Frondihabitans sp. PAMC 28766: one gene and its partner. The protein of the gene in region 2 interacts with the protein of the main gene of each other region in a pairwise test. Links are inferred from orthologs where the notes say so. Each region holds a gene or a part of one and is shown on either strand. Other genes may lie near its edges.

Region 1 (5,144 bases), 910 kb from region 2 along the record:
GTCGAGCGCGGCTCGCCGGAGCGGCTGGTGGGGGCAGTGGGAGTCGCGGTGTCAGTCATTGACGAGGTGGTCATGGGAAGAGCCGATCGTTGCGTCGGCGCCCGTGAAGGGCGCCAGGGGGTCGACATCGAAGCAGGCGTGCTCACCAGTGTGGCAGGCGGCTCCGATCTGGTCGACGGTCACCAGGAGGGTGTCACCGTCGCAGTCGAGGGCGGCACCGCGGACGTATTGCACGTGCCCGGAGGTGTCGCCCTTGCGCCAGTACTCCTGGCGGGACCGCGACCAGAACGTGACCCGGCCCTCGGTCAGGGTGCGGCGGAGCGCCTCGGCATCCATCCAGCCCATCATCAGGACGTCTTTGGTCGACGCCTCTTGGATGATGGCGGGCAGCAGGCCCTTCCCGTCGAACGCGGCTCGCTCGATGACGGGCTCGACGGTGGCGCGGGTGAGCTGCTCGGTCATGATGTCTTCTTCGTCTCGGGGTGCCGCGTCAGCGGACGACGGCACCCGACGCGGCGAGGCTCTTCTTGATCTCGCCGATCGTCAGTTCTCCATTGTGGAACACACTGGCCGCAAGCACAGCATCCGCTCCCGCCCGGATCGCCGGCGCGAAGTCGTCGAGAGAGCCTGCGCCCCCGGATGCGATGACCGGCACCGAGCTGTTCTCGCGCATCAGCCGCACCAGCTCGAGGTCGTAGCCGCGCTTGGTGCCGTCGGCGTCGATCGAGTTGACGAGCAGCTCTCCGGCCCCGCGCTCGACGGCCTCGCGGGCCCAGGCGACGGCGTCGAGCGCTGTCTCGTGCCGGCCGCCGTGAGTGGTCACGACGAAGCCCGACGGGGTGCGCGACGATCGCTTGACGTCGAGCGACAGCACCAGCGCCTGCGCGCCGAAGCGGTCGGCGATCTCGCCGAGCAGCTCGGGGCGGGCGATCGCGGCGCTGTTGACACCGACCTTGTCGGCCCCCGACGCCTGCAGGCGCGCCACGTCGTCGGTCGAGCGCACCCCGCCGCCGACGGTCAGCGGGATGAAGACCTGCTCGGCCGTCGCGGCCACCACCTCGTACATCGTCGCGCGCTCTTCGACCGTCGCCGTGACGTCGAGGAAGGTCACCTCGTCGGCGCCCTGCTCGTAGTAGGTCTTCGCCAACTCGACCGGGTCGCCGGCGTCGCGGAGGTTCAGGAAGTTGACGCCCTTGACGACGCGGCCGGCGGCGACGTCGAGGCACGGGATGACGCGGACGGCGAGAGTGGAATCGCCGTGCGCAGTGCCGGCGATCGTCTCGCCGGGCCCGGCCACGGTCAGAGCCTCGCGGCGTGGATCGGCGTGACCAGGATCGCGCGGGCACCCAGGTCGTAGAGGGCGTCCATGATCTGGTTCATGTCGTTTCGGCTGACCATGACCCGCACGGCGGCCCACTCCGGGTCGTGCAGCGGGGCGACGGTCGGCGACTCGATACCGGGCGCGATGCGGGTGGCCTCGTCGAGCAGCTTGACCGGCAGGTCGTAGTCCATCATCACGTACTGGCGCGCGACGAGGACCCCGTGCAGGCGGCGGCGCAGGACATCGAGGCCGGGCACGTCGGATCCTGCGGTCTCGTCCGCCTCGGGGCCGGTGGCGGCGCCCGCTCGCGAGATGAGAACGGCGGTGGAGCGCAGGATGACGGGGCCGAAGATCTCGAGACCGGCGGCGCGCAGCGTCGTGCCCGTCTCGACCACGTCGGCGATCGCGTCGGCCACACCGAGCTGCACGGCGCTCTCGACCGCGCCGTCGAGGCCGATCAGCTGGGCGTGGACGCCGTGGCTCTCGAGGAATGCGCCGACGAGGCCGGCGTAGCTCGTCGCGATCCTGACGCCCTCGAGGTCGGTCAGCTCGTGGTATTCGCCCGCGGGCCCGGCGAAGCGGAAGGTCGACGAGCCGAAGTCGAGCGCCGACACCTCGGTGGCGCTGGAGCCGGAGTCGAGCAGGAGGTCGCGGCCCGTGATGCCGACGTCGAGCGCGCCGGAGCCGACGTACGTCGCGATGTCGCGCGGGCGGAGGTAGAAGAACTCGACGCCGTTGCGCTCGTCGGCGAGGTAGAGCGACTTGGGGTCGCGGCGGCCGGAGTAGCCGGCCTCGGCGAGCATCTGACTGGCGGTCTCGGAGAGCGAGCCCTTGTTGGGGACTGCGACGCGGAGCATGGGGTACCGATTCTGTTATGAGGTGAGCTGCGGGGGTGTCGAGAGTGTCAGCTCACAGATGTCGGTAGATGTCGGCCGGCGTCAGGCCCTTCGCGACCATGAGCACCTGCACGTGGTAGATCAGCTGCGAGATCTCTTCGGCGGTGGCGACGTCGCCCTCGTACTCGGCGGCCATCCACACCTCGGCGGCCTCTTCGACGATCTTCTTGCCGATCTGGTGCACGCCCGCGTCGAGCTCTGCGACCGTGCCGGAGCCCTCGGGGCGCTCGATCGCCTTGGCGGAGAGCTCGGTGAACAGGTCGTCGAAGGATTTCACGTCGACTACGCTACCGTCGCTGCGACCCGGCGAAGTGCCGCGATGCGTTCGTTCGGGTCGGTGCCGTCGCTGGCGTAGACCGCACTGCCGGCGACGATCGTGTCGGCGCCGTTCTCGATCGCCGTGACGATCGTGGCGTCGTTGATGCCGCCGTCGACCTCGAGCCACACGTCGCGGCCCGAGTCGTCGATTGCCGCGCGTGCCGCGCGGAGCTTGGGCATGGTCTCGTCGATGAACGACTGGCCGCCGAAACCGGGCTCGACCGTCATCACCAGGATCATGTCGAGCTCGTCGAGGTAGTCGAGCACCGGCTCGATGGGCGTGCCGGGCTTGATCGCCACGGAAGCCCTCGATCCTGCGCTCTTGATGTCTTTGATGAGTTGGCGGGGGTTCGCGGCGGCCTCGGCCGAGAAGGTGACCGAGAACGCGCCGGTCTCGGCGTAGCGCGGGGCCCAGCGGTCGGCGTCGTCGATCATGAGGTGAACGTCGAGGGGCAGGGGGCTGACCTCTTGGATGCGCTCGACTATCGGCAGGCCGAGGGTGAGGTTCGGCACGAAGTGGTTGTCCATCACGTCGACGTGCACGAGGTCGGCCGTGCTGATGCGGTTCAGGTCTCGCTCGAGGTTGGCGAAGTCGGCGGACAGGATGCTGGGGCTGATGCGGATCGGCACGCGACCAGCCTATCGGCCCCGTTCGTCCGCCCGTCGTCCCTCCGCTGCCCCTTCCGTTTTACCTATAGGCGAGCCGTTGCCGCACAGAAATAACTGTGCGGCAGCGGCTTACCTATAGGTAAAACGGGCGGGGTGGGGGCTAGGGGCGCTTGCGCAGGAGGGCGACGAACATGGCGTCGGTGCCGTGGCGGTGCGGCCAGAGCTGGGCGAAGGGGCCCGGGCCGAGATCGAGGGGGCCGTGGCGATCGCCGCGAGCACTTCCGTCGCGTCGAGCAGCTCGACAGCGCGACCACCATCGCGAGCCCACCTCTTGAGGCCCGAGTCGACGATGGCGCGGCTTTCGGCCGTGTGCGGCGAGCAGGTGACGTAGGCGAGGGTTCCGCCCGGCTTCAGCGCCGCAAGTGCGGAAGCGAACAGTCGTGCCTGCAACCCGGTGAGCTCGGCGACGTCGCGCGGCTGCTTGCGCCAGCGTGCCTCGGGGCGCCGACGCAGGGCGCCGAGCCCGGTGCAGGGGGCGTCGAGCAGGATGCGGTCGTACGTCTCAGGGTCGGCCGCGCCGATCAGCGTCGCATCGCCCTGCCGCACTTCGACGTCGTCCGCCCCTGACGCCGCCAGGGCCTGCCGCACGAGCCCCACTCGGGCCGACACGAGCTCGTTCGCGACGAGCGAGGCGCCGCCGAGGCGGGCTTCGGCCGCGAGCAGTGCCGCCTTGCCGCCGGGGCCGGCGCACATGTCGAGCCACTTCTCGCCGGTGACGATCGGCACGACACGCGACAGAGCCAGCGCGGCCAGCTGCGAACCTTCATCCTGCACTCGAACCTTTCCGTCGCGGACCAGGTGCAGGGCGGCAGGATCACCGGGCGGTGCGGTGACAGCGATCGGCGAGAACCGCCCGGCGTCCGCCCCCGCAACGTCTCGGGGGTCGGCCAGCCCGGGCAGCGCCACGAGACTCACTCGCGGCGGAACGTTGTCGGAGGCGAGCAGCTCGTCCAGCTCGTCGGCGCGCCCCTCGGCGGCGAGGGCGCCGCGGAACGCACGGATGATCCACTCCGGGTGGGAGTAGTCGGCGGCGAGGCGCTCGTCGGCGCTCGTCGTGGCCTCGAGGACGCGCTCGTGCCACTCCTCCGGCGTCGACCGCGTGATCGTGCGGAGGACGCCGTTGACGAACCCGGTGCCCGACCGGCTGCCGACCTCGCGGGCCAGCGAGACGGACTCGTCGACGGCAGCGTGCACGGCGACCCGGGTTGCGAGCAGCTGGTGCGAGCCCAGGCGCAGCACGTCGAGCAGCGCGGGGTCGATCTTGGAGGTGGGCCGCCGGGCGGCGATCTCGAGCACCCGGTCGTAGTAGCCCATCATGCGCAGGGTGCCGTAGGTCAGTTCGGTGGCGAGCCCGGCATCCTGCGGCGACAGGCGGGCGCGCTGGATGCGCTGCGGCAGGAGGAGATTGGCGTAGGCGTCGTCGTGCTCCACCGCGCGGATGACGTCGAACGCGACCTGGCGCGCGGGCTGGATGCCGCTCACTGGGCGACTCCGATGCCGGTGCCGGCCGAGGCGCGACCGTCGTCGTCGTGAGTCGCCGGGTCGAACTGCAGCCCCCCGCGATCCGTCACGCCCCGCAGCCAGTCGGCTGCCGCCATCGCCTTCTTGCCGGCGGGCTGCACCTGGAGGAGCTCGAGCGGTGTCGTGCCCGTGCCGACGAGCACCCGCTTGCCGTCGAGCACGATCGCGCCGGGCGTCAGCGCGTCTGAAGGGACCGACGCCCGTCGCGCGGCGAGCACCTTGAACCGAGCGCCGCCGAGCAGCGCGCTGGCGCCCGGCTCGGGCGTCACTCCGCGGAATCGGTTGTAGACCGAGTCGGCCGGCTGCGTGAAGTCGAGGAGGCCGTCGTCGAGGGAGAGTTTGGGGGCGAGGGTGACGGGGCCCTCCTGCTCGGTGGCGCGACTCGATCCTGCGGCCAGGTCGTCGACCACGCGCGAGAG
Region 2 (5,318 bases):
GAGTCGGGGGATCAACCCGCCTCGACCGCGCTTGTTCAGCGCGATAATACCATCATACACCCCGGTGAAATGTCAGAATACCGTTCCCAGCATTTCATGAGGTGCGGTGCCGGCGGTGGCGATCGCCACCGAAATGGCCTGTCCGACGAGTCTCGCGACCGGCGGGCGCAAGACGGGCCATCTCGCAGTGAGATGACGCAGCGCCGCACTCCCGCGGGCAGGCCGACGGGCAAGCGGCCCGCGAGATCGCAGTTCGCCCGGACATCACGGGGCGCCCTCCTGAGGCGGCGCGGCGCACGACGAAGAGCGGTGCCCTGCGCCGAAGCGCAGGGCACCGCGTGCCAGGCCCGCTCGCGCCCGCAGGGAAGGGGCGAACGGCCTGGCTAGCAGAGCACGCAACCCGATTCGCGCTCTGCCGGTTGAAGCGATGGGGCGGGAGGGGTGCCCGCCCCCATCGAGTCCGGTGTGTCGGGCCGGCGATGATGCGTGCCGGTCGGGATGAATCCAGCGTACATGAAATGTCACATTCCCACAAGCCCGAATCGACAGGAAGGGCCCGCGGGTCTGAAAGACTGGTGCCCATGCCCACCTCCGTCAATCCCTCCCGCGGCATGCGCGACTTCCTGCCGGCCGACAAGCGTCGCCGCGACCTCGTGCTCGACGTGATCCGGTCGACCTACCGCTCGTTCGGCTTCGACGAGATCGAGACCCCCGTGGTCGAAGACAGCTCGCGCCTTCACGCGGGCCTCGGCGGCGACAACGAGAAGCTGGCGTTCGCCATCATGAAGCGCGCACTGAGCATCGACGACCTGAAAGAAGCCGAGGCTCCGCTCGACCTGGCCGACCTCGGCCTCCGCTTCGATCTGACCGTGCCGCTGGCCCGCTTCTACGCGAGCCACCGGGCCGAGCTGCCGACGGTGTTCCGTTCCATCCAGATCGCTCCCGTCTGGCGGGCCGAGAAGCCGCAGAAGGGCCGCTACCGCCAGTTCGTGCAGTGCGACATCGACATCATCGGCGAGCCCGGGGCGATGGCCGAGATCGAGCTCCTGAACGCGACGTCGGCTGTGCTCGACCGGTTGGGGCTGGAAGGCACCACGATCCGCATCAACGACCGTCGCATCCTGCTGTCTCTGCTCTCGCACTGGCGGGTGCCGCTCGAGCGCTTCGACCACGCCCTCGTGGTCATCGACAAGCTCGACAAGATCGGGTCGACGGCGTCGTGGGCGAGCTGGCCGAGATCGACGTGCCGACGGAGGGCATCGCCGAGCAGCTGCGGCAGCTCGAGGCGGCCGACTGGTCGGTCGGCGAGGCTGGCGACGCCGGCGAGGTACCCGCGTGGCTCGACGCCGAGGCCTTCGCCGATCTCGTCGCGCTGCGCGACGCCCTGCCCGACGCGCGGCTCGAGTTCTCGCCGACCCTGGTGCGCGGCATGGGCTACTACACGGGCACGATCTTCGAGGTCGCGCACCCCGACTTCGGCTACTCGCTCGGGGGCGGCGGGCGCTACGACGGCATGATCGGCCGATTCCTGGGCCAGGACGTGCCCGCGGCCGGCTTCTCGCTCGGCTTCGAGCGGCTCGTCGACCTCGTGACCCTCGAGGCGCAGGATCACGGGGGCCTCGCCGTGATCTACGACCGCGGTCTCGACCCGGTCGATCTCGTCCGGCTGCAGGGCGAACTCGTCGCCGACGGCCGCCGGGTGCGCCTCGAGCGTCGCGCGAAGAACTTCTCGAACCAGCTCTCGACCCTGGCGGGGGCGGGCTACACGCACTTCGCGGCCGTCCGCGACTCCGGCGTCGCAGCCGGCGCCCTCGAGATCCGCGAGCTCTCCTAGCGGGTCCGCCTCAAGATCGTGACGAGCCCTGTGGACAACTCATTTCCCGTTCACCTCGGTGACTAGGATTGACGCGGGCTCCGGCCCACACTGACAGACGATCTGAGGAGTAATCCGTGGCAGCAATCGACGCCGTAGGCGCTCGCGAAATCCTCGACTCGCGGGGCAACCCGACGGTCGAGGTCGAAGTCCTTCTCGACGACGGCGTCGTCGCGCGGGCTGCTGTGCCCTCGGGCGCATCGACCGGCGCATTCGAGGCGTACGAGCTGCGCGACGGCGACAAGGCGCGCTACCAGGGCAAGGGCGTGCTGAAGGCCGTCGCTGCCGTGATCGACGAGATCGGCCCCGAGATCGAGGGCCTCGACGCCACCGATCAGCGCGTCATCGACAAGGCGATGATCGACCTCGACGGCACCGAGAACAAGAAGCGCCTCGGCGCCAACGCCATCCTCGGCGTCTCGCTCGCCGTCGCCCGCGCCGCGGCCGACTCGGCCGACCTGCCGCTGTTCCGCTACATCGGCGGCCCCAACGCGCACACGCTGCCCGTGCCGATGATGAACGTCATCAACGGCGGCTCGCACGCCGACAGCAACGTCGACATCCAGGAGTTCATGATCCTGCCGATCGGCGCCTCCTCGTTCTCCGAGGCGCTGCGCTGGGGCACCGAGACCTACCACGTGCTGAAGAGCGAGCTGAAGTCGAAGGGGCTGTCGACGGGTCTCGGTGACGAGGGCGGCTTCGCGCCGAACCTGGACAGCAACCGCGCGGCTCTCGACCTGCTCGTCGAAGCCATCACCAAGGCCGGCTTCACGCCGGGCAAGGACATCGCGCTCGGCCTCGACGTCGCGTCGAGCGAGTTCTTCGAGAACGGCTCGTACACCTTCGAGGGCGGCACGAAGTCGGCCGAGCAGATGTCTGCCTACTACGAAGAGCTCGTCGCGGCCTACCCGCTCGTCACCATCGAAGACCCGCTCGACGAAGACGACTGGGAGGGCTGGGCGCACCTCACGAGCGTCATCGGCTCGAAGACCCAGATCGTCGGCGACGACCTGTTCGTCACCAACCCGACCCGTCTCGCCAAGGGCATCGAGAACGGCGCCGCCAACGCGCTGCTCGTCAAGGTCAACCAGATCGGCACGCTGACCGAGACCCTCGACGCCGTGGCCCTCGCCCAGCGCTCCGGCTACAAGACCGTCATGTCGCACCGTTCGGGCGAGACCGAAGACACCACCATCTCCGACCTCGCGGTCGCGACCGACGGCGGGCAGATCAAGACTGGTGCCCCGGCCCGCTCCGAGCGCGTCGCGAAGTACAACCAGTTGCTCCGCATCGAGGAAGAGCTCGGCGAGGCGGCCGTTTATGCCGGCCGCTCCGCCTTCCCGCGTTTCCAGAGCTAGCCGCTCGTCGCACTCGCTGCACCCGAAGGCCCGTTCCGCACCGCGGGGCGGGCCTTCGGCGTTCGCGCGCGCGTCTGCTCCTCCCCCTTGCGAGATGATTCTGCGTGCGTCACTCGGCGATCCCCGGCGAGACCCGCGTGGTTTCACGGCGGGCCCTCTGCACGCTCTCAGGCGCCAGGTGAAAAAACTCCTCGAAATTGAGAGGAGGGCACGTCGCGCCGCCCTCGCGCGCACCGGTCGCCTATCGTCAGAACATGGCGAGCAGCGACGACACGAGCGACAAGGGCGAGAGCCAGGGGCGCACCCGCCGCGTGCCGGTCAGTCTCCCCACCATGGAAAGCGCCGCCGGCGGCTGGTTGCGGGCGTCGCGGTTCTCCGGCTTCAGCCTGCTGATGCTCATCATCATCGTGCTGTTCGTGATCGTGCTCGCCCCGAGCCTTCGCACGCTCATCCAGCAGCAGCAGCAGATCTCGTCGCTGCAATCGCAGGTACAGAAGCAGAAGAGCGACGTCGGCGACCTCAAGAGCGACGTCGCCCGCTGGAACGACCCCGCCTACATCGAAGCGCAGGCCCGCGACCGGCTCCTCTACGTCTACCCGGGCGAATACAGCTACCTCGTGATGGACCCGACCGCCTCGTCGGGCACCACCGCGACCACGACGCCGCAGGGCTCGCAGATCAGCAAGACCATTCAGACGCCGAAGGTCGACTGGGTGCAGGCGATGACCTCGTCCGTGCTCGACGCCGGCCTCACGAACCAGCCGGCGTCGAAGCTCGTCGCACCCGACATCTCGGGCGCGACCAAGCCGTCGGGCACCAGCACTCCGGCCGTCGGCACCTCGGGCACGGGCAAGTAGGCCGAGGCCTGTGGGGCCGGTATCGTAGAGGGCTCATGAGCACGCCACCCTTCGCCCCCGTCACCGAGCACGACGTCCGCGTCGTGACCGCTCAGCTCGGGCGGCCTGCGCGCGACGTGATCGGCATCGCGGCGCGCTGCATCTGTGGCAACCCGACGGTCGTGTCGACCAAACCGCGGCTCGCCGACGGCACGCCCTTCCCGACGCTCTACTATCTGTGCCACCCGGCGGCGACCGCTGCGATCTCCACCCTCGAGGCGAACGGCGTCATGGCCGAGTTCACCGAGATTCTGGCATCCGACGACGCTCTCCGGCTGCAGTACCACGCCGCTCACGACGCCTACCTCGCCGACCGCGAGAGCATCGAGCACGTGGCCGAGATCGCCCACGTCACGGCGGGCGGGATGCCCGAGCGGGTGAAGTGCCTGCACGCGCTGGCGGGCCACGCGCTCGCCGCAGGCCCTGGCGTCAACCCGTTCGGCGACCTGGCGCTGGCTCGTGCCGCGTGGGATCCTGCGGTCTGCTCGTGCGTCGACTACGGTCTCGACACCGCACCCGACGCCAGCACGACCGCAATCGCACGGTCCGAGGGCTGACGCCCGTGCGTCGCCCCGTCGCCCTGCTTGCCTTCGCGGCCGTGCTCGCGATCGTGCTGCTGCAGGGCGGGGTGCTCGGCGCCGAGCGGGCCTCGGCCGACGACATCCGCAGCCGCGAGTACTGGCTGCAGAGCTACGGAATCCAGCAGGCCTGGTCGACGACCGAGGGCAAGGGCGTCACGGTGGCCGTGATCGACACGGGCGTCGACGGCAGCGTGCCCGAGCTGCAGGGCGTGGTCACCGGCGGCACGGACTTCTCGGGTCACGGGTCGGCCAACGGCGAGACGCCGATCGACGAGGACTCGTCGCACGGTACCCTCGTCGGCTCGATGCTCGCCGGGCGCGGCACCGGGCCCGACAGCGGTGTGATCGGCGTCGCCCCCGAGGCGAACCTGCTCTCGATCTCGGTCGGCTTCGGCGCGACTGCCGTCGACCCCGACGACCAGATCGCCAAGGCTGTCGTTTGGGCCGTCGATCACGGCGCGAGGGTAATCAACATGTCGCTCACGCGCAACACGCTCGACTGGCCGCCCAGCTGGGACAAGGCGTTCCTCTATGCCGCCCAGCACGACGTCGTGGTCGTCGCGGCCGCCGGCAACCGCGGGTCTGGCACCGACGAGGTGGGCGCACCTGC

The links. Proteins that work in one complex are often made in the same cells at the same time.
Region 1: the proteins of eno (region 2) and rpe interact in binary tests that used the Escherichia coli proteins (3 or more experiments, as listed by UniProt). The link is inferred for Frondihabitans sp. PAMC 28766 from one-to-one orthologs.

The regions. Positions count from the first base shown.
Region 1 is NZ_CP014513.1:2,686,572-2,691,715, forward strand. Bases 1,333-4,107 are described here. They hold rpe (ribulose-phosphate 3-epimerase), read right to left. Parts: upstream 3,166-4,107; coding sequence 2,500-3,165; downstream 1,333-2,499. Other genes in these bases: hisG (ATP phosphoribosyltransferase), read right to left, coding at 1,333-2,178; AX769_RS12930 (phosphoribosyl-ATP diphosphatase), read right to left, coding at 2,231-2,494. Outside these bases: AX769_RS12910 (anthranilate synthase component I), read right to left, coding at 1-59; hisI (phosphoribosyl-AMP cyclohydrolase), read right to left, coding at 52-462; imidazole glycerol phosphate synthase subunit HisF, read right to left, coding at 491-1,297; more of hisG, read right to left, coding at 1,300-1,332. UniProt on the Escherichia coli protein: Catalyzes the reversible epimerization of D-ribulose 5-phosphate to D-xylulose 5-phosphate.
Region 2 is NZ_CP014513.1:1,777,021-1,782,338, forward strand. Bases 1,142-4,090 are described here. They hold eno (phosphopyruvate hydratase), read left to right. Parts: upstream 1,142-1,950; coding sequence 1,951-3,231; downstream 3,232-4,090. Other genes in these bases: AX769_RS08675 (septum formation initiator family protein), read left to right, coding at 3,486-4,088. In the rest of the region: AX769_RS08680 (DUF501 domain-containing protein), read left to right, coding at 4,124-4,684; AX769_RS08685 (S8 family serine peptidase), read left to right, coding at 4,690-5,318. UniProt on the Escherichia coli protein: Catalyzes the reversible conversion of 2-phosphoglycerate (2-PG) into phosphoenolpyruvate (PEP). It is essential for the degradation of carbohydrates via glycolysis.